4 regions of the Streptomyces sp. DT2A-34 genome follow, and region 4 is predicted to be linked to each of the others. Evidence: riboswitches for the same ligand, from Rfam matches in the RefSeq annotation. Region 4 holds a riboswitch; each other region holds the start of a gene.

What was found. A riboswitch is a leader RNA that binds a small molecule or an ion and turns the genes downstream of it on or off. The one in region 4 is predicted to bind cyclic di-AMP.
Positions count from the first base shown of each region.
Region 1: linked by a shared signal. The riboswitch ahead of QQM39_RS40650 (C40 family peptidase) and the one ahead of QQM39_RS16455 (C40 family peptidase) in region 4 are both predicted to bind cyclic di-AMP.
Region 2: linked by a shared signal. The riboswitch ahead of QQM39_RS26865 (transglycosylase family protein) and the one ahead of QQM39_RS16455 (C40 family peptidase) in region 4 are both predicted to bind cyclic di-AMP.
Region 3: linked by a shared signal. The riboswitch ahead of QQM39_RS09585 (M23 family metallopeptidase) and the one ahead of QQM39_RS16455 (C40 family peptidase) in region 4 are both predicted to bind cyclic di-AMP.

Region 1 is NZ_JASTWJ010000001.1:9,117,192-9,120,875, reverse strand. It holds gene QQM39_RS40660 (ATP-dependent Clp protease proteolytic subunit) at 1-590, shown strand, start outside; gene QQM39_RS40655 (hypothetical protein) at 598-906, shown strand; cyclic di-AMP (ydaO/yuaA leader) riboswitch at 1,247-1,457, shown strand; gene QQM39_RS40650 (C40 family peptidase) at 1,461-1,934, shown strand; gene QQM39_RS40645 (LysE family translocator) at 2,019-2,633, opposite strand; gene QQM39_RS40640 (LysR family transcriptional regulator) at 2,758-3,681, shown strand.
Region 2 is NZ_JASTWJ010000001.1:5,981,441-5,985,124, reverse strand. It holds gene eno (phosphopyruvate hydratase) at 1-1,047, opposite strand, end outside; gene QQM39_RS26865 (transglycosylase family protein) at 1,364-2,059, opposite strand; cyclic di-AMP (ydaO/yuaA leader) riboswitch at 2,064-2,263, opposite strand; gene QQM39_RS26860 (transglycosylase family protein) at 2,469-3,500, opposite strand; gene QQM39_RS26855 (cytochrome P450) at 3,668-3,684, opposite strand, start outside.
Region 3 is NZ_JASTWJ010000001.1:2,216,099-2,219,782, forward strand. It holds gene QQM39_RS09570 (bifunctional GNAT family N-acetyltransferase/acetate--CoA ligase family protein) at 1-292, opposite strand, end outside; gene QQM39_RS09575 (HPr family phosphocarrier protein) at 471-752, shown strand; gene QQM39_RS09580 (GntR family transcriptional regulator) at 944-1,639, opposite strand; gene QQM39_RS09585 (M23 family metallopeptidase) at 1,858-2,643, opposite strand; cyclic di-AMP (ydaO/yuaA leader) riboswitch at 2,657-2,820, opposite strand; gene QQM39_RS09590 (pitrilysin family protein) at 3,038-3,684, opposite strand, start outside.
Region 4 is NZ_JASTWJ010000001.1:3,776,158-3,779,841, forward strand. It holds gene pcrA (DNA helicase PcrA) at 1-1,528, opposite strand, end outside; cyclic di-AMP (ydaO/yuaA leader) riboswitch at 1,926-2,093, shown strand; gene QQM39_RS16455 (C40 family peptidase) at 2,102-3,268, shown strand.

The DNA of each region.
Region 1 (3,684 bases), 5.3 Mb from region 4:
GCACGAGTCACGGCACCAGGACGCAGGACCCGTATTCGAAGCTGCTGGAGGAGCGCATCGTCTTTCTCGGCACGCAGATCGACGACATCTCGGCGAACGACGTGATGGCCCAGTTCATGTACCTGGAGCACAAGGACCCCGGCCAGGACATCTCGCTGTACATCAACTCGCCCGGCGGCTCGTTCAGCGCCATGACGGCGATCTACGACACGATGCAGTTCGTCACCTGCGACGTGGAGACGATCTGCCTGGGCCAGGCCGGGGCATCCGGCGCGGTGCTGCTGGCCGCGGGCACTGCGGGGAAGCGATTCGCGCTGCCGGGGGCCCGGATGGTGATCCATCAGCCGGGGCTGCCCGAGCCGATCGAGGGACAGGCGAGCGATCTGGCCATCCAGGCCGACGAACTGACGCGCGTTCGGACCTGCCTGGAGGAGCTGCTCGCCCGGCACACCGGGCGCAGCCGCGAGCAGGTGAACCGGGACATCGAGCGGGACAAGATCCTCAGCGCCCAGGAGGCGCTGGAGTACGGGCTGGTGGACCGGATCATCCCCAGCCGCAAGGCCACCCTCGCCCCGCCCACAGGGCGGTGATCGACCGGTGCTTCCACCCGAGTTGCCGCCGCTGCCCGCACTGACGCGTGCGGAGGGGGAGTTGATCGACCGTTATCTCGATGTGGTGGACCTGCTCGGCCGGATCAACCCGACACGGCACGGCGACACGTACCGCGGACTGCGCGCCGCCCAGGCGCTCGTCGGCAAGGCGACCGAGCTGCGGGACGCGCTGGCGCTGATGCACCAGCGGGGCGAGACCGAGCTGCACTCCCCCACGCTGGCGCGTGCGCTGCGCGTGCTGGACGGGGAACGCCGCACGGCTCGCGTCAGGGTGCCGCCACGCTCCGACAGTTGACGAGTCGTACAGAACGGTTCCGGACGCCTCGGCCCACGGACGAGGCGTCCGGATGGACGCCGAAACGAACCAAAAGGTGTACCCACTTTCGGCGTAGCAACCTGCCCATTTATGCGCCCCTCCGGTTGCGCAACAGGCTTGGCCCCAAGGCGGAATGGGACGCTCCATCGCTGGTCGGGGGCTCGTCGAGTACCTGGACACCCGGTCGAACACGGGGGTGTCCACCCGAACGGGCGAGTGGTGAGTAACGCCACAAATCCCCGGTTCCGTTGGGTTTTTCGTTCATCCGTGCGTCAAGATCCCTGTCTGACGACAAGCCCCCGCCGCAGCGGCGGGGCGGTCCGGGCGGACGCCGAGTCCTGCCGCCGCCCGGATGACCGGTCGACAGGAGTGGATCGGCAGGAGTGGAGGACCCGAGCAAGACGGGTCGCCGGAGCGGACGTTCGTTCGATCCGAGCAACCCTTGGGGTGAAGCCGCGGCAACGCGGCCGGGCAACTTCGCCAGCCCGAATCCGACAGGTCATCCTTCACAGGCGGCTGACGAAGGGTTGCGCATGACTGCGCTCAATCGTGTCCCGTCGCTCATGGCCCGAGCCGGTACGGCCTCGGCTCTCACCATCGCCGCAGTGGGCGGCTCGATCGTGGCGCCCGGCTTCGCCTCAGAGGCCGAAGCCGCCACACCGGCGACCAAGGCACTTCAGATCGCGGCCTCCAAAAAGGGCTCACCGTACAAGTGGGGCGCCACAGGTCCGCACAGGTTCGACTGCTCCGGGCTCACGCTGTACTCGTACAAGAAGGCCGGCAAGAAGCTGCCTCGTACGGCGGCCCAGCAGTACAACAAGACCCGCCACATCTCCGCCGGCAACCGCAAGGCCGGAGACCTGGTGTTCTTCCACTCGGGGTCGAACGTCTACCACGTCGGCATCTACGCCGGGAAGGGGAAGATCTGGCACTCCCCCAAGAGCGGGGACGTCGTGCGGCTGCAGAAGATCTGGACCAGGAGCGTCTGGTACGGCCGGGTCAAGTGACCCTCCCCGGGGGCGGTGACGGCAGCCTGACGCGCTGTCACCGCCCCGGGACACCGGACTGAGGGCCAGCCCCCGGAAAGGGCGTCAGACGTCCACCAGCGGCCCGGCGAGGAGTGCCACGCCGAAGGCCGTCAGCGCGGCGCCGGTGACGGTCGTGACCGCCCGTGCGACGCGCGGCCGGCGCAGCCACCTGCCGAGCCGGTCCACCAGCAGGGCGACGACCTGGAACCAGACGAGCGCGATCGCGACCACGATCAGCGCGAGCAGCAGCGTCCGGGGCAGCGCCGGGGCGCCCGCGGGCACGAACTGCGGCAGCACGCTGAGGAACGTGAGCGACGCCTTCGGATTGAGGGCGTTGGTGACGAAGCCCTGCCGCAGCGGTCGCGTGGTGGAATCCTCCCGCGCGGCCTCCCCTTGCGTGTGCCGCTGCCGCAGCGTCTGGACACCCAGATACAGCACATAGACGCCGCCCACCACCTGGAGCGCGCGCAACAACGCCGGTACGGCGGCCAGGACCGCGGCGACTCCCACCACCGCCAGCGTCACATGGACCAGCAGCCCGGCCCCGATCCCGAGCGCACAGGCGATGCCCGCCCGGCGGGAGACGAGGGCGTTGCGTACGACGACGGTGAAATCGGCCCCGGGCATGGCGACCAGGCCGGCGGAGACCCCGGTGAAGGCGATGAGCTGAGCGTCCATGCGGCCAGCCTGCCGCGCCGGGGCCTTCAGCAGGTATTTCGAATATTCTGGGTATTCCTTAAGCAGTGCTTTAGGCAGTGCTTTGGACAGTCACCGTCGGCGCCACGCTCGAAAGGGACCCAGCATGTACGACCCGACCCGCCTCGCCGCCCTGGTGGCGGTCGCCGAGGCGGGCTCGATCACCCGGGCCGCCGAGCGGCTGGGCTACACCACGCCCGCGCTCTCCCAGCAGCTGGCCAAGCTGGAGCGCGAGACGGGCACCGCCCTTCTGGTGCGGCACCACCGCGGGGCGCGGCTGACCGGTGCGGGCGAGTTGCTGGTGGCCCGGGCTCGGCGGGTGCTCGACGAACTCGACCGGGCCCGGCATGAACTGGCCCGGCTGACCGGCCTGACGGGCGGCACCCTCCGGCTCGGCACGTTCCAGACCGCGGGCATCCATCTGCTGCCGCCGGCCCTCAGCGCGTTCCGCCGGGCGCATCCGGACGTGGAGCTGACGGTCGCCGACTACGAGCCGTCGGCCGGTGTCGCCGCCGTCGCGGCCGGCGAGGTCGATCTGGCGCTGACGCACACCTACACACCCGGCGACCCGGTCCCGCTCCCGTCCTCCGTCGGCATCGAGCCGATCCTCGTCGAGGAGCTGGTCCTGGTGTCCGCTCCGGGCCACGCCCTCACCAGCGGGGCCGCACGGCTGCCGCTGACCGAGCTCGCGGGGCAGCCGCTGATCAGCATGGCGCCGGACGCTCCGGCCCGGCGGGGCGTCGAGACGGTGCTGGCCCGCGTCGGGGCCACGCCCTCGGTCCTGGTCCCGACGCCTGGGTACCTCCTGGTGTGCGCGCTGGCCAGTGCGGGGCTCGGGGTCGCGGTCGTACCGGAGATGGTGGCGCGCACGTCGGTCACTCCGGTGGGGGTACGGGCGTTGGAGGGCGGCGAGCTGCGCCGTACGGTCTCGGTCGCCTTCCGGAGTGACGAGGCGGCTCCCGCCGCGGACGCCTTCCGGGCGCTGCTGCGCGGCACGTTCGGACGGGCCGGGCAATCGCAGCAGCCCTGAGGG
Region 2 (3,684 bases), 2.2 Mb from region 4:
GACGGCGTCCAGGGTCTCGGTCAGGGAGCCGATCTGGTTCACCTTCACCAGCAGGGCGTTGGCCGCGCCCTCCTCGATGCCGCGGGCGAGGCGCTCGGGGTTGGTGACGAAGAGGTCGTCGCCGACGAGCTGGACCTTGTCACCGAGCTTGTCGGTGATGGTCTTCCAGCCGTCCCAGTCGTCCTCGAACAGCGGGTCCTCGATGGAGACCAGCGGGTACGCCTCGACCAGCTCGGCGTAGTACTCGGTCATCTCGGCGGCGGAGCGCGCCTTGCCCTCGAAGAGGTAGGAGCCGTCCTTGTAGAACTCGGACGCGGCGACGTCGAGCGCGAGGGCGATCTGCTCGCCGGGGGTGTAGCCGGCTTCCTTGATGGCCTCGAGGATGAGGTCGAGGGCCTCGCGGTTGGAGCCGAGGTTCGGGGCGAAGCCGCCCTCGTCGCCGAGGCCGGTGGACAGGCCGCGGCCCTTCAGCACCTTCTTGAGGGTGTGGTAGACCTCGGTGCCCCAGCGCAGGGCCTCGGAGAAGGTCTCCGCACCGATCGGGGCGATCATGAACTCCTGGATGTCCACGTTGGAGTCGGCGTGCGAGCCGCCGTTCAGGATGTTCATCATCGGCACCGGCAGCAGGTGCGCGTTCGGGCCGCCCAGGTAGCGGAAGAGGGGGAGGTCGCTGGCCTCGGAGGCGGCGTGGGCGACGGCGAGCGAGACGCCGAGGATGGCGTTGGCGCCGAGGGAGCCCTTGTTGTCGGTGGCGTCCAGGTCGAACATGGCCTGGTCGATCAGGCGCTGCTCGGTGGCGTCGTAGCCGACGAGCTCCGGGCCGATCTGCTCGATGACGGCGAGGACGGCCTTCTCGACGCCCTTGCCGAGGTAGCGGTTCTGGTCGCCGTCGCGGAGCTCGATGGCCTCGAAGGCGCCGGTGGAGGCGCCGGACGGAACGGCGGCACGACCCGTGCTGCCGTCGTCGAGGCCGACCTCGACCTCGACGGTGGGGTTGCCTCGCGAGTCGAGGATTTCCCGGGCTACGACGACGTCGATGGACGGCACGAGCATCTCCTTCGTGGATGTGACGCTGGTAGTGCGGGGCTGTGAGCCTTGCGACTAGAGCCTAACCGCCTCGGGGACATCGGCAGCCGACCGACCGTCCCGTGGACAGGACCGAACCGTACCCATTGTTTCCTGCCGGAACAAAGGGGGAACAAAGGATGGGCGACATCCGGGGAAAGAAAAGCCCCGCCCCGGTGCGTACGGGGGAACACGCACCGGAGCGGGGAGCCCGTGGGGGACGGGGGTGACCCTCACGAGGTCTTCGCTATGAGGTCCACGGATGTGAGGGCCCTGTGGTTCAGCTGCCGCCCTCGTATTACTTCAGGTGCAGCTGCTGACCCGGGTAGATCAGGTTCGCGTCCTCGACGATGTCCTTGTTCAGCTGGAAGAGCTTCTCCCAGCCGCCCTTGACGTCGTGCTCCGCGGCGATCGAGCTGAGGGTGTCGCCCTTGACGACCTTGTACTCGCCGTCCCCCTTCTTGACCTTCTTGCCGGTCGGGGTGGTGACGGTCTTGGTGCTCTTCTTGGCGGCCGGACGCTCGCTGGAGCGGGAGGCCGACTGCTCCTCGGTGGAGCGGGTGGTGCTCTCGCTGCTCTGCGAGGAACCACTCGACGACGAGCCGGAGCCGTTGTAGGCGGCGCTCGACAGGCCGGTGCCGCAGTGCGGCCAGGCACCCTTGCCCTGGCCGGCGAGGACCTTCTCGGCGATCTCGATCTGCTGGGCCTTGCTGGCCTGGTCGGCGGTGGAGGCGTACGCCGTGCCGCCGTACGCGGCCCACGTGGAGGCGGAGAACTGCAGACCGCCGTAGTAGCCGTTGCCGGTGTTGATCGACCAGTTGCCGCCGGACTCGCACTGGGCGACGGCGTCCCACTCGGAGGCGGTGGCGGCGGAGGCGCTGCCGGCCGCCATCAGCGGGGCGGCCACGGCGGCGGCGCCGGTGACGCCGACGACGGCTATGGCGCGAGCGGCCTTGGACGGACGACGGTGCTTGCCCTTGCTGGAAAACAGCATGGAGAGATCCCCTCACCGACGCCTGCGAGGTGAGCTGTCGGGTTCGGGCCGGTTGAGTTGCCCGGCCGCGCACGTTCGCCTTTCGGCTCCCACTGCGCGGCTTCACCCCTAGCCGACTCCGGCCGTGCGGCCCCGAAGGGCCTCAACTGCCGGACCCGGCGCTTACCTTGGGTCCCCCGCTCCTGCCTACGGCGCTTGACGCGACGACTGTTCCCGTACGGCCGCTGGCAGGATTCGGCGTTGCGGCAGCCGGGGCTCGTGGTGACGAGCGGTCATGACCGTAGCCACGCGATTCGCGGAATTTCAAAGACGATCAGGGCTTCTGAGATCTATCTCTCACTGCATTCAAAGCGGACATTCAGTGCGAATCATGACGCGAACTCCGGCTGTTTTTCACCCCGTTCGCCCCCTATTCGGTGGGGACTTCCAGGGTCTGACCGGGGAAGATGTGGTTCGCGTCAGTACCGATGGCCCGCTTGTTCGCGTCGTACAGCGCGGACCATCCGCCGTCGAGGTCAAGGGAGTCGGCGATGGAGGCGAGAGTGTCGCCGGCGCGCACGGTGTACGAGGCATGGCGGCCGGAGGACTTGACGGCACTCTCGGTCGCCTCGCTCTCGTCGGCACTGGGGCCACGATGACGCCCGGAGCCGGTCGCCTCGGAGTCGATGGCTCCGGTGTCGACGAGGCTCCGGGAGCCCTCTCCCTGCTCCGAGTTGTCCCGATTGTCACCCTTGGACGTCTCTACGGGTGAGCCGTCGGGCGACTGCGAGGCGCCTGCGTCGGCGGACGTATCGGACTTCGAGGAGTTGTCCGTCATAGAGGATGAAGAGGGCGAAGAGGAGGAATCCTGGGACGATTCGGACGAGGTGTCGGGAGAGCCGCTCGGCGAGTTCGAGGAGTCGGAGGAATTCGAGGAGTCATCGGACGGGTTCGCCGCATCGGACGAGTCCGATGCGCCCGACGAACTCGACGAACTCGACGAATCGAGCAATCCGGACGATCCGGATACTTCGGAGGGCGAGTCCTCCGCGACGCCGGTGTCGAGGTCGAGGTCGACCGAACCGGACTTCTGAGTGAGCCCGTTGAGCACCGCACAGGTGCCCCAAGGACTGGTCCCCTGGTCCGCGAGGACGTCCTGGGCCACGGCGATCTGCTGGGAACGGCTCGCCAGGTTGGGACTGGAGGCGTAGTCGAGGCCGCCGTACTCCTCCCAGTCGTCCTGGGTCAGTTGCAGTCCGCCGTAACGTCCGTCGCCGCTGTCGGCGCTCCAGGAGCCGCCGCTCTCACAGTCGGCCACCTTGTCCCACACGGTGCCCTCGGCCGCGCTCGCGCCCGTGGCGCCGAGGAGCGGGATGGCGATGGCGGACCCGGTCACTCCGGCTGCGACGAGGAGCGCCGGAGCTTGACGGGGGCGACGGTGACGACCGTTCCCGGAGAGCATGCGGGGACCTTTCGCGAGACAACGGTGACTGCGGCGCGTGAAACCTGGGCGCCGTCATTGATCCGTGAACGTATAGGCAGACGATCACTTGTCACAAGTTAATGCCGCGCAGATCACGTGAAGATCACAGACTTAAGCGCGTGTCACGTTTGCGCCGGTGGACGTACTCACCCAACAGGGGTGA
Region 3 (3,684 bases), 1.6 Mb from region 4:
TCCGGTCGTAGCGTACGGTTGCGATGAACTCGCCGCCCACCGTGGCCGCGAGTCCCACCCGGTCCACAAAGTCGTGGTGCGTGAAGCGGTGGACGTCCTTCGCGGACAGACGCGGGTAGGGCGCGAAGAAGCGGTAGTACTTCGACTCGTCCGACACCTGCTCGTAGAAGCTGACCAGACGCTCGGCGTCATCAACGGTGATGGGGCGGATGCGTGCGGTGCCGCCGTCGCGCAGCACCACGTCGGCTTCCCAGTGGGCGGGGTACTCGTGCCGGTCCGAGGCGCTCTGCATGGGGCCCAGAGTACGGCTCGCGTACGACAACGGCGCGAGGCAGTCTGTGGAGGACGTATGTCGGGTCGAGGCCGCGACCCGACGGTCGCCTCGGGAGGGGCGTTTTGTCCCTCCCGGCATGCTTCACGGGTGTGGGAAACTGGTCTAGACAACCCTGAACACCGAAGGGCAGCATCACATGGCTGAGCGCCGCGTCAACGTCGGCTGGGCCGAGGGCCTTCACGCCCGCCCCGCTTCCATCTTCGTCCGGGCCGCCACGGCCGCAGGTATCCCGGTGACGATCGCCAAGGCCGACGGCAACCCCGTCAACGCGGCCTCCATGCTGGCCGTTCTGGGCCTGGGCGCCCAGGGCGGCGAGGAGATCGTCCTCGCCTCCGACGCCGAGGGTGCGGACGCCGCCCTCGACCGTCTGGCGAAGCTGGTCTCCGAGGGCCTCGAGGAGCTCCCCGAGACGGTCTGAACGACCTGAGCGGGTCTGCGGAGCAAACCGTGAAGCCGCGTCTGCCTTTCCGGCCGACGCGGCTTCGCTGTTTCCGGGCAGGCGGCCACGTTTTCGAGGTGGGCAGCCGCGAGAATTAACGGCGGCACCCGAAAAAGGGCAGCGGAAATTCCCCGCCACCGAATATCACCTCTTTGTATACGGCGCCCGTGTTAATGTCGCAGGCTCGACATGTTTACGGGATGTTGCGAATTCCTCACACGCTCCGCGCGATCACCGGTGGAACCGAACCGCAGTCGGTGCGCGGAGAGTGCGCGCTCGGTGTGCAGTGCCGTGATCGCGCGGGCGCGATCACTGTCGCCGCGCGCCACCGCGTCCACGATCGCGCCGTGCTCGGTCCAGGACTCCACGGGGTTGACCGGCGCCTCCACCGCGTACATCCAGGCGATCTTGTGCCGCAGCTGGGTCAGCATCGAGGTGAGGGCGGGGCTGCCGCAGGCCTGGGCCAGCGTCTCGTGGAACCAGCCGCCCAGGGAGCGCAGATCCTCGCTGTTGCCCCGCCTGGCCCGCTCCTGGCCCAGCCTGACCAGGCCGCGCAGGACCTTCAGATGGGCCTCGGTGCGCCGCTGAGCGGCCCGGGAGGCGCCGAGCGGCTCCAGCAGGGTGCGCATCTCCAGCAGGTCGGCGGCCTCCTGCTCGGTCGGTTCGGCGACGCACGCGCCCGCGTGCCGCCGGGTCACCACGAAGCCCTCCGCCTCCAGGGTGCGCAGTGCCTCCCGCACGGGGACGCGGGAGACACCGTAGCGGCGCGCGAGGAGTTCCTCGGTGAGCCGGCTGCCACGCTCGTAGACACCGGCGACGATGTCGTCCCGGATCGCCGTGCATACCGAGTGCGCCGGAATACGCATGTCCGACCTCCGCTTTAATCCCCGTGAAACGTCGACGAATGACGTGTGTTCAGTGACTCTATTGCAACCGGCTGGAATTTCCGATGGCGGGTCGGAATCCATGGATATTTTTTGGACAAGTCGGTCGTCGGGAACGCCGAAAGCCCCGGCTCGGGGAGCCGGGGCTTCGGGGGGACCGTCCTCGGAGTGACCGGCCTCGGGGAGGCGCGGTGGAGGCGTCAGATGTTCACGCCGTGCGAGCGGAGGTAGGCGACGGGGTCGATGTCGGAGCCGTACTCCGCCGTCGTGCGGGCCTCGAAGTGCAGGTGCGGTCCGGTGACGTTGCCGGTGGCGCCGGACAGGCCTATCTGCTGGCCGGGGGTGACGGTCTGGCCCACCGAGACGCCTATGGACGACAGGTGGCCGTACTGGGTGTACGTGCCGTCGTTCATCTTGATCACGATGCTGTTGCCGTACGACCCGCCCCAGCCGGCCTCCACGACGGTGCCGGAGCCGACCGCGTGGACGGAGGTGCCGCTGGCGGCGTGGAAGTCGACGCCCGTGTGGCTGCCGGAGGACCAGACGGCGCCGCCGGCCTTGTAGCCGGTGGAGATGTACGAGCCGGAGATCGGGGCGACGTAGGACAGCAGGCGCTTGCGCTCGGCCTCGCGGGCGGCGCGCTCCTTGGCCTCGCGCTCCTGCTTGGCCTTCTCGGCCGCCTTCTTGCGCGCTGCCTCCTCGGCGGCCTTCTTCCGGGCCGCGGCCTCCTCGGCGGCCTGCTCCTGGGCGGCGGCCTGGGCGGCGATCTGGGCGGCGATCGAGTCCCCGATCGTGACGACGGGGATGAGGCCGGTCTGCTCGACGGCGGGTTCGGCGGCGAGCGCCGGGGCGGCGAGGGTGCCCATGACACCGGTGGCGGTGAGAGCGGCGACGCCCGCAGCGCGGGCGGTGGTGCGTTCGAACCGGCTGGGGCGACGGTGCTTCCCGGTGGGGCGGTTCTTCCCGGTGGCGCAGGTGAACGCCATGTAGTGGCTGGTCCTTTCCTTCCTTCTCGCCTACCGGGTTAGCTGACGGGTTCGGAGCAGGAAGGTCTCCTACGGACCCCCTCGCGGCTGCGCGGGCGTCCGATTCACCCCAGGGACTACGGGTGGGTCCCCGGCTCCCCTGGCTCGCGCCGTACGGGGACTCGGCGATGACTGTCCGGTGCCGCGGGCGCGGCGCACTGCCTGACGGACAGCCCGGAAGACGCTAAGGGGCGCCACTTTCAATCCCCAAACGGATCGCGACTTTTGTAGCGCATCCCACAGGCCAGACAGGCAACCTTTCCCTCAATTCGGGCATAAAGGGGCCCTGGTGGCTTGGAAGTCACCAGGGCCCCTTCCACGCGCGCGTGCCGTCGCCCGGCGCGGTGTCCGCCTGCTACTCGGCTGCCACTACGGTGACTTCGCCGATGCCGAGGGCCTCGACGGGCTCCCGGATCTCGGCCGCGTCGCCGACGAGGATCGTCACCAGACGGTCCACCGGGAAGGCGCTCACGGCCGCCGCGGTGGCCTCGACGGTGCCGGTCGCGGCGAGCCGCTGGTACAGCGTCGCCTGGTAGTCGTCGGGCAGGTGCTGCTCGACCTGATCGGCCAGCGTGTTCGCCACGGAGGCGGCGGTCTCGTACTTCAGCGGCGCCACCCCGACGAGGTTCTGCACCGCGAAGTCCCGCTCGGCGTCGGTGAGCCCCTCGTCGGCCACCCCGCGCAGGACCTTCCAGAGGTCGTCCAGCGCCGGGCCGGTGTTCGGGGTGTCGACGGAGCCGCTGATGGCGAGCATGGCCGCGCCCGTGCCGTCCGGAGCCGAGCGCAGGACCTGCCCGAACGCGCGCACACCGTAGGTGTAGCCCTTCTCCTCGCGCAGGACCTTGTCCAGGCGGGAGGTGAGGGTGCCGCCGAGGCAGTACGTGCCGAGGACCTGCGCGGGCCACACGCGGTCGTGCCGGTCGGGACCGATGCGGCCGATCAGCAGCTGCGTCTGGACGGCGCCGGGGCGGTCCACGATGACGACGCGTCCGGTGTCGTCCG
Region 4 (3,684 bases):
AAAGGGCGTCGATCATGGCCTCGGCACGGTCACCGATGCCCCGCTTGGGCACGTTCAGAATCCGCCGCAGCGGCACGGAGTCCTCGGGATTGGCCAGCACCCGCAGGTAGGCCAGGACGTCCCGGACCTCCTTGCGCTCGTAGAAGCGGACCCCGCCGACGACCTTGTACGGCAGGCCGACGCGGATGAAGACCTCTTCGAAGACACGGGACTGGGCGTTCGTACGGTAGAAGACGGCGACATCGCCGGCCTTCGCGTCCCTCGCATCGGTCAGTCGGTCTATCTCCTCGGCGACGAACTGTGCCTCGTCGTGCTCGGTGTCGGCGACATAGCCGGTGATGCGCGCGCCCGCGCCCGCGTTGGTCCACAGGTTCTTGGGACGGCGCGACTCGTTGCGCTCGATGACCGCGTTGGCGGCGGTCAGGATCGTCTGCGTGGAACGGTAGTTCTGCTCCAGCAGGATGGTCGTCGCGTCCGGGTAGTCCTCCTCGAACTGGAGGATGTTGCGGATGGTCGCGCCGCGGAAGGCGTAGATCGACTGGTCGGCGTCACCCACCACACACAGCTCGGCGGGCGGGATGTCGTCCTCGCTGGGCGGTACGTCGACCGGGTGCTCGCTGGTCCCGACGAGCTCGCGCACAAGGGCGTACTGCGCGTGGTTGGTGTCCTGGTACTCGTCCACCAGCACATGGCGGAAGCGACGGCGGTAGTGCTCGGCGACGTCCGGGAAGGCGCGCAGCAGGTTGACCGTCGTCATGATCAGGTCGTCGAAGTCGAGGGCGTTGGCCTCCCGCAACCGCGACTGGTACATGGCGTAGGCCTGGGCGAGGGTCTTCTCGAAGCCGTCCGTCGCCTGAGCGGCGAAGTCCTCCTCGTCGATCAGCTCGTTCTTCAGATTGCTGATCTTGGCGCTGAAGGACTTGGGCGGAAACCTCTTCGGGTCAAGATCCAGGTCCCGGCAGACGAGCGCCATGAGCCGCTTGCTGTCGGCGGCGTCGTAGATCGAGAAAGAAGACGTGAACCCGAGCTTCTTGCTCTCCCTGCGCAGGATGCGCACGCACGCACTGTGGAAGGTCATCACCCACATCGCGTTCGCACGCGGGCCGACGAGCTGCTCGACGCGCTCCTTCATCTCGCCCGCGGCCTTGTTGGTGAAGGTGATCGCGAGGATCTGCCCCGGGTGCACGTTCCGCTCGGCGAGCAGGTGGGCGATGCGGTGGGTGAGCACCCGCGTCTTGCCGGACCCGGCGCCGGCCACGATGAGCAGCGGGCCGCCGGAGTGGACGACGGCCGCACGCTGGTTCTCGTTCAGCCCCTCCAGCAGCGCGGCCGCGTCGATGGCAGGGCGCGGGGCGCCGTCGCGGTAGTAGGCGTCCCGGTCCGGAGGCACGTCGAACTTCCCGCCGAACAGATCGTCCGGAACCGGCTCCGGAGTGTGATCGTCCTCGGGCGGCGGCGGGAGTTCTTCCTCGTGGCCGCGTGGGGCCTGGAGGTCTGCCAGGAAGCTGTCGTCAAAGAGGCTGCTCATCGCTCTCCGAGTCTAGGGCGCCCCACTGACAGCCCGCGGCCACCCCGAGAACATCGCCTGTTTCAAACCCAGATGATCTTCCAGATCCACCCGCCCCCCCGCGCCTCCTCACCCTGTCCACCCATCCCGTCACGGTCCGCAATCAACCGAAAACCCGCACCCCACCCGCCGCGGATCCCGACACCAGCAAAGCTCAACATCACCCAAAGTCCACACCCAACCCAAAGAATCGCAAACAACCCCAAACCCACCCCCACCCGCCACAGTCCGCAACGCCCTGACCCAAGGTCACGAAAATGTATCGGGCATATCGAACATCAACCTTCACAGGGGCCACACGAGTTGGCTACCGTGCCGGACAGGCCGTACGACCCCCACCGGCGAACGTCGCCGGGCCGCACGGCCTCCGCCGAGTCCGGTACGCCGCCGCGCTGCCGGAGCCGGGGACCCACCGAACTTGGGGTGAATCGGCCCGATCCCGCCCAGGGAGAGGCCGTAGGGCAACCCTTCCGGACCACCCGCCCGAACCCGACAGCTAACTCGGTAGGCGGAGTACGGAAGGAGTCGCCTCCCTTGGCGTCGCACCGCAAGTCGCGTCCCGCGGGTACGCGCGTAGCAGGCATACGGACCCCCGCCCTCGCCACGGCGGCCCTCACCTCCGTGGCCCTGCTGTCCCAGACGGCCAACGCGAGCCCCTCGGCGGACGACAAGCCGAGCCTCGAAGAGGTCGAGAAGAAGGTCGACGACCTCTACCGCCAGGCGGAGTCGGCCACCGAGAAGTACAACGCGGCCAAGGAGAAGACCGCGAAGCAGCGCAAGCGCGTCGACACCCTCCTCGACGACGTCGCCCAGCGCACCCAGAAGCTCAACGACGCGCGCGAGGAACTCGGTCGCAACGCCGCCGCCCAGTACCGCACCGGCGCCACCGCCCCCGACACGGCGACCTTCCTCCTCGCGGACACCCCGCAGGACTACTTCGACCAGACCCAGCTGATGGACCGTATGACCGGCCGTCAGAAGGGAGCGGTCGACGACTACTTCACGCAGCAGTCCGCGACGATGAAGAAGCGCCAGGAGGCCACCCAGAGCCTCGAGACGCTCACCGAGTCGCAGAACGACCTGCAGACCGCCAAGACCACCGTCCAAAGGAAGCTCGCTGACGCACGCGAACTCCTCTCGAAGCTGACGGCGGAGGAAAAGGCGCGCCTGGCCGCGATCGAGAAGCGCAAGCAGGAGGAAGCCGCACGTAAGGCCGCAGAGCTGGCCCGGCAGCAGGCAGAGGCGGAGCGCCAACGCCAGGAGGCCGCCCAGCAGCAGGAGAGCACCGAGCAGCCGTCCGACTCGAGCACCTCGGACTCATCCGCGACGGACTCCTCGTACGCCACCAAGGCCGAGAAGGCCCTCGCCTTCGCCCGCTCCCAGATAGGCAAGCCGTACGTCTGGGGCGCGACCGGCCCCGACTCCTACGACTGCTCCGGCCTCACCCAGGCCGCCTGGAAGGCCGCCGGCGTGGACATCCCCCGCGTCACCTACGACCAGGTCAACGCCGGCACCACGGTCTCCCTCTCCAACGCCCAGCCCGGCGACCTGATCTTCTTCTACGACGACGTCACCCACGTGGGCATCTACATCGGCAACGGCATGATGATCCACGCCCCGAAGCCCGGCGCCTACGTCCGCGAGGAGTCGGTCTACTACGACGGGGAGTCGTCGATCCACAGCGTGGTCCGCCCGGCCTGACGCCGCACGCGCGCGTGGCGGAGCTTCCGACACGCGCGCGTGGGAGTACCCCCGCGGCGCCGCACCCGCGTACGGCGGGAAGGGGACGTGCCGGGGGGTGTCCGCCCGCAGAGTCGGGCGTCAAGACACAGCACCTCTAGCCCAACGCCCACCGCCCGACCGAGGACGGACACCCCCCGGCACGGCCCCGACCCACAACCCACCGTTGGGCGCTACCCGCACCCCCACCCGACAGCAACAGGCCGCCGCAGGCACCCCCGCCCAACCGCCGGAGGCAGCCCCACAGCCGACGCCGCCGGCATGGCAACCGGCACCCTGTCGGTGACCCTGCACCAGACGGGCCAGGAAACCCTGTCCCGGATCACCCTCACCCTGGCCTGGTACGCCGTGCTGCTCATCGCCGAGATCGCATGGCC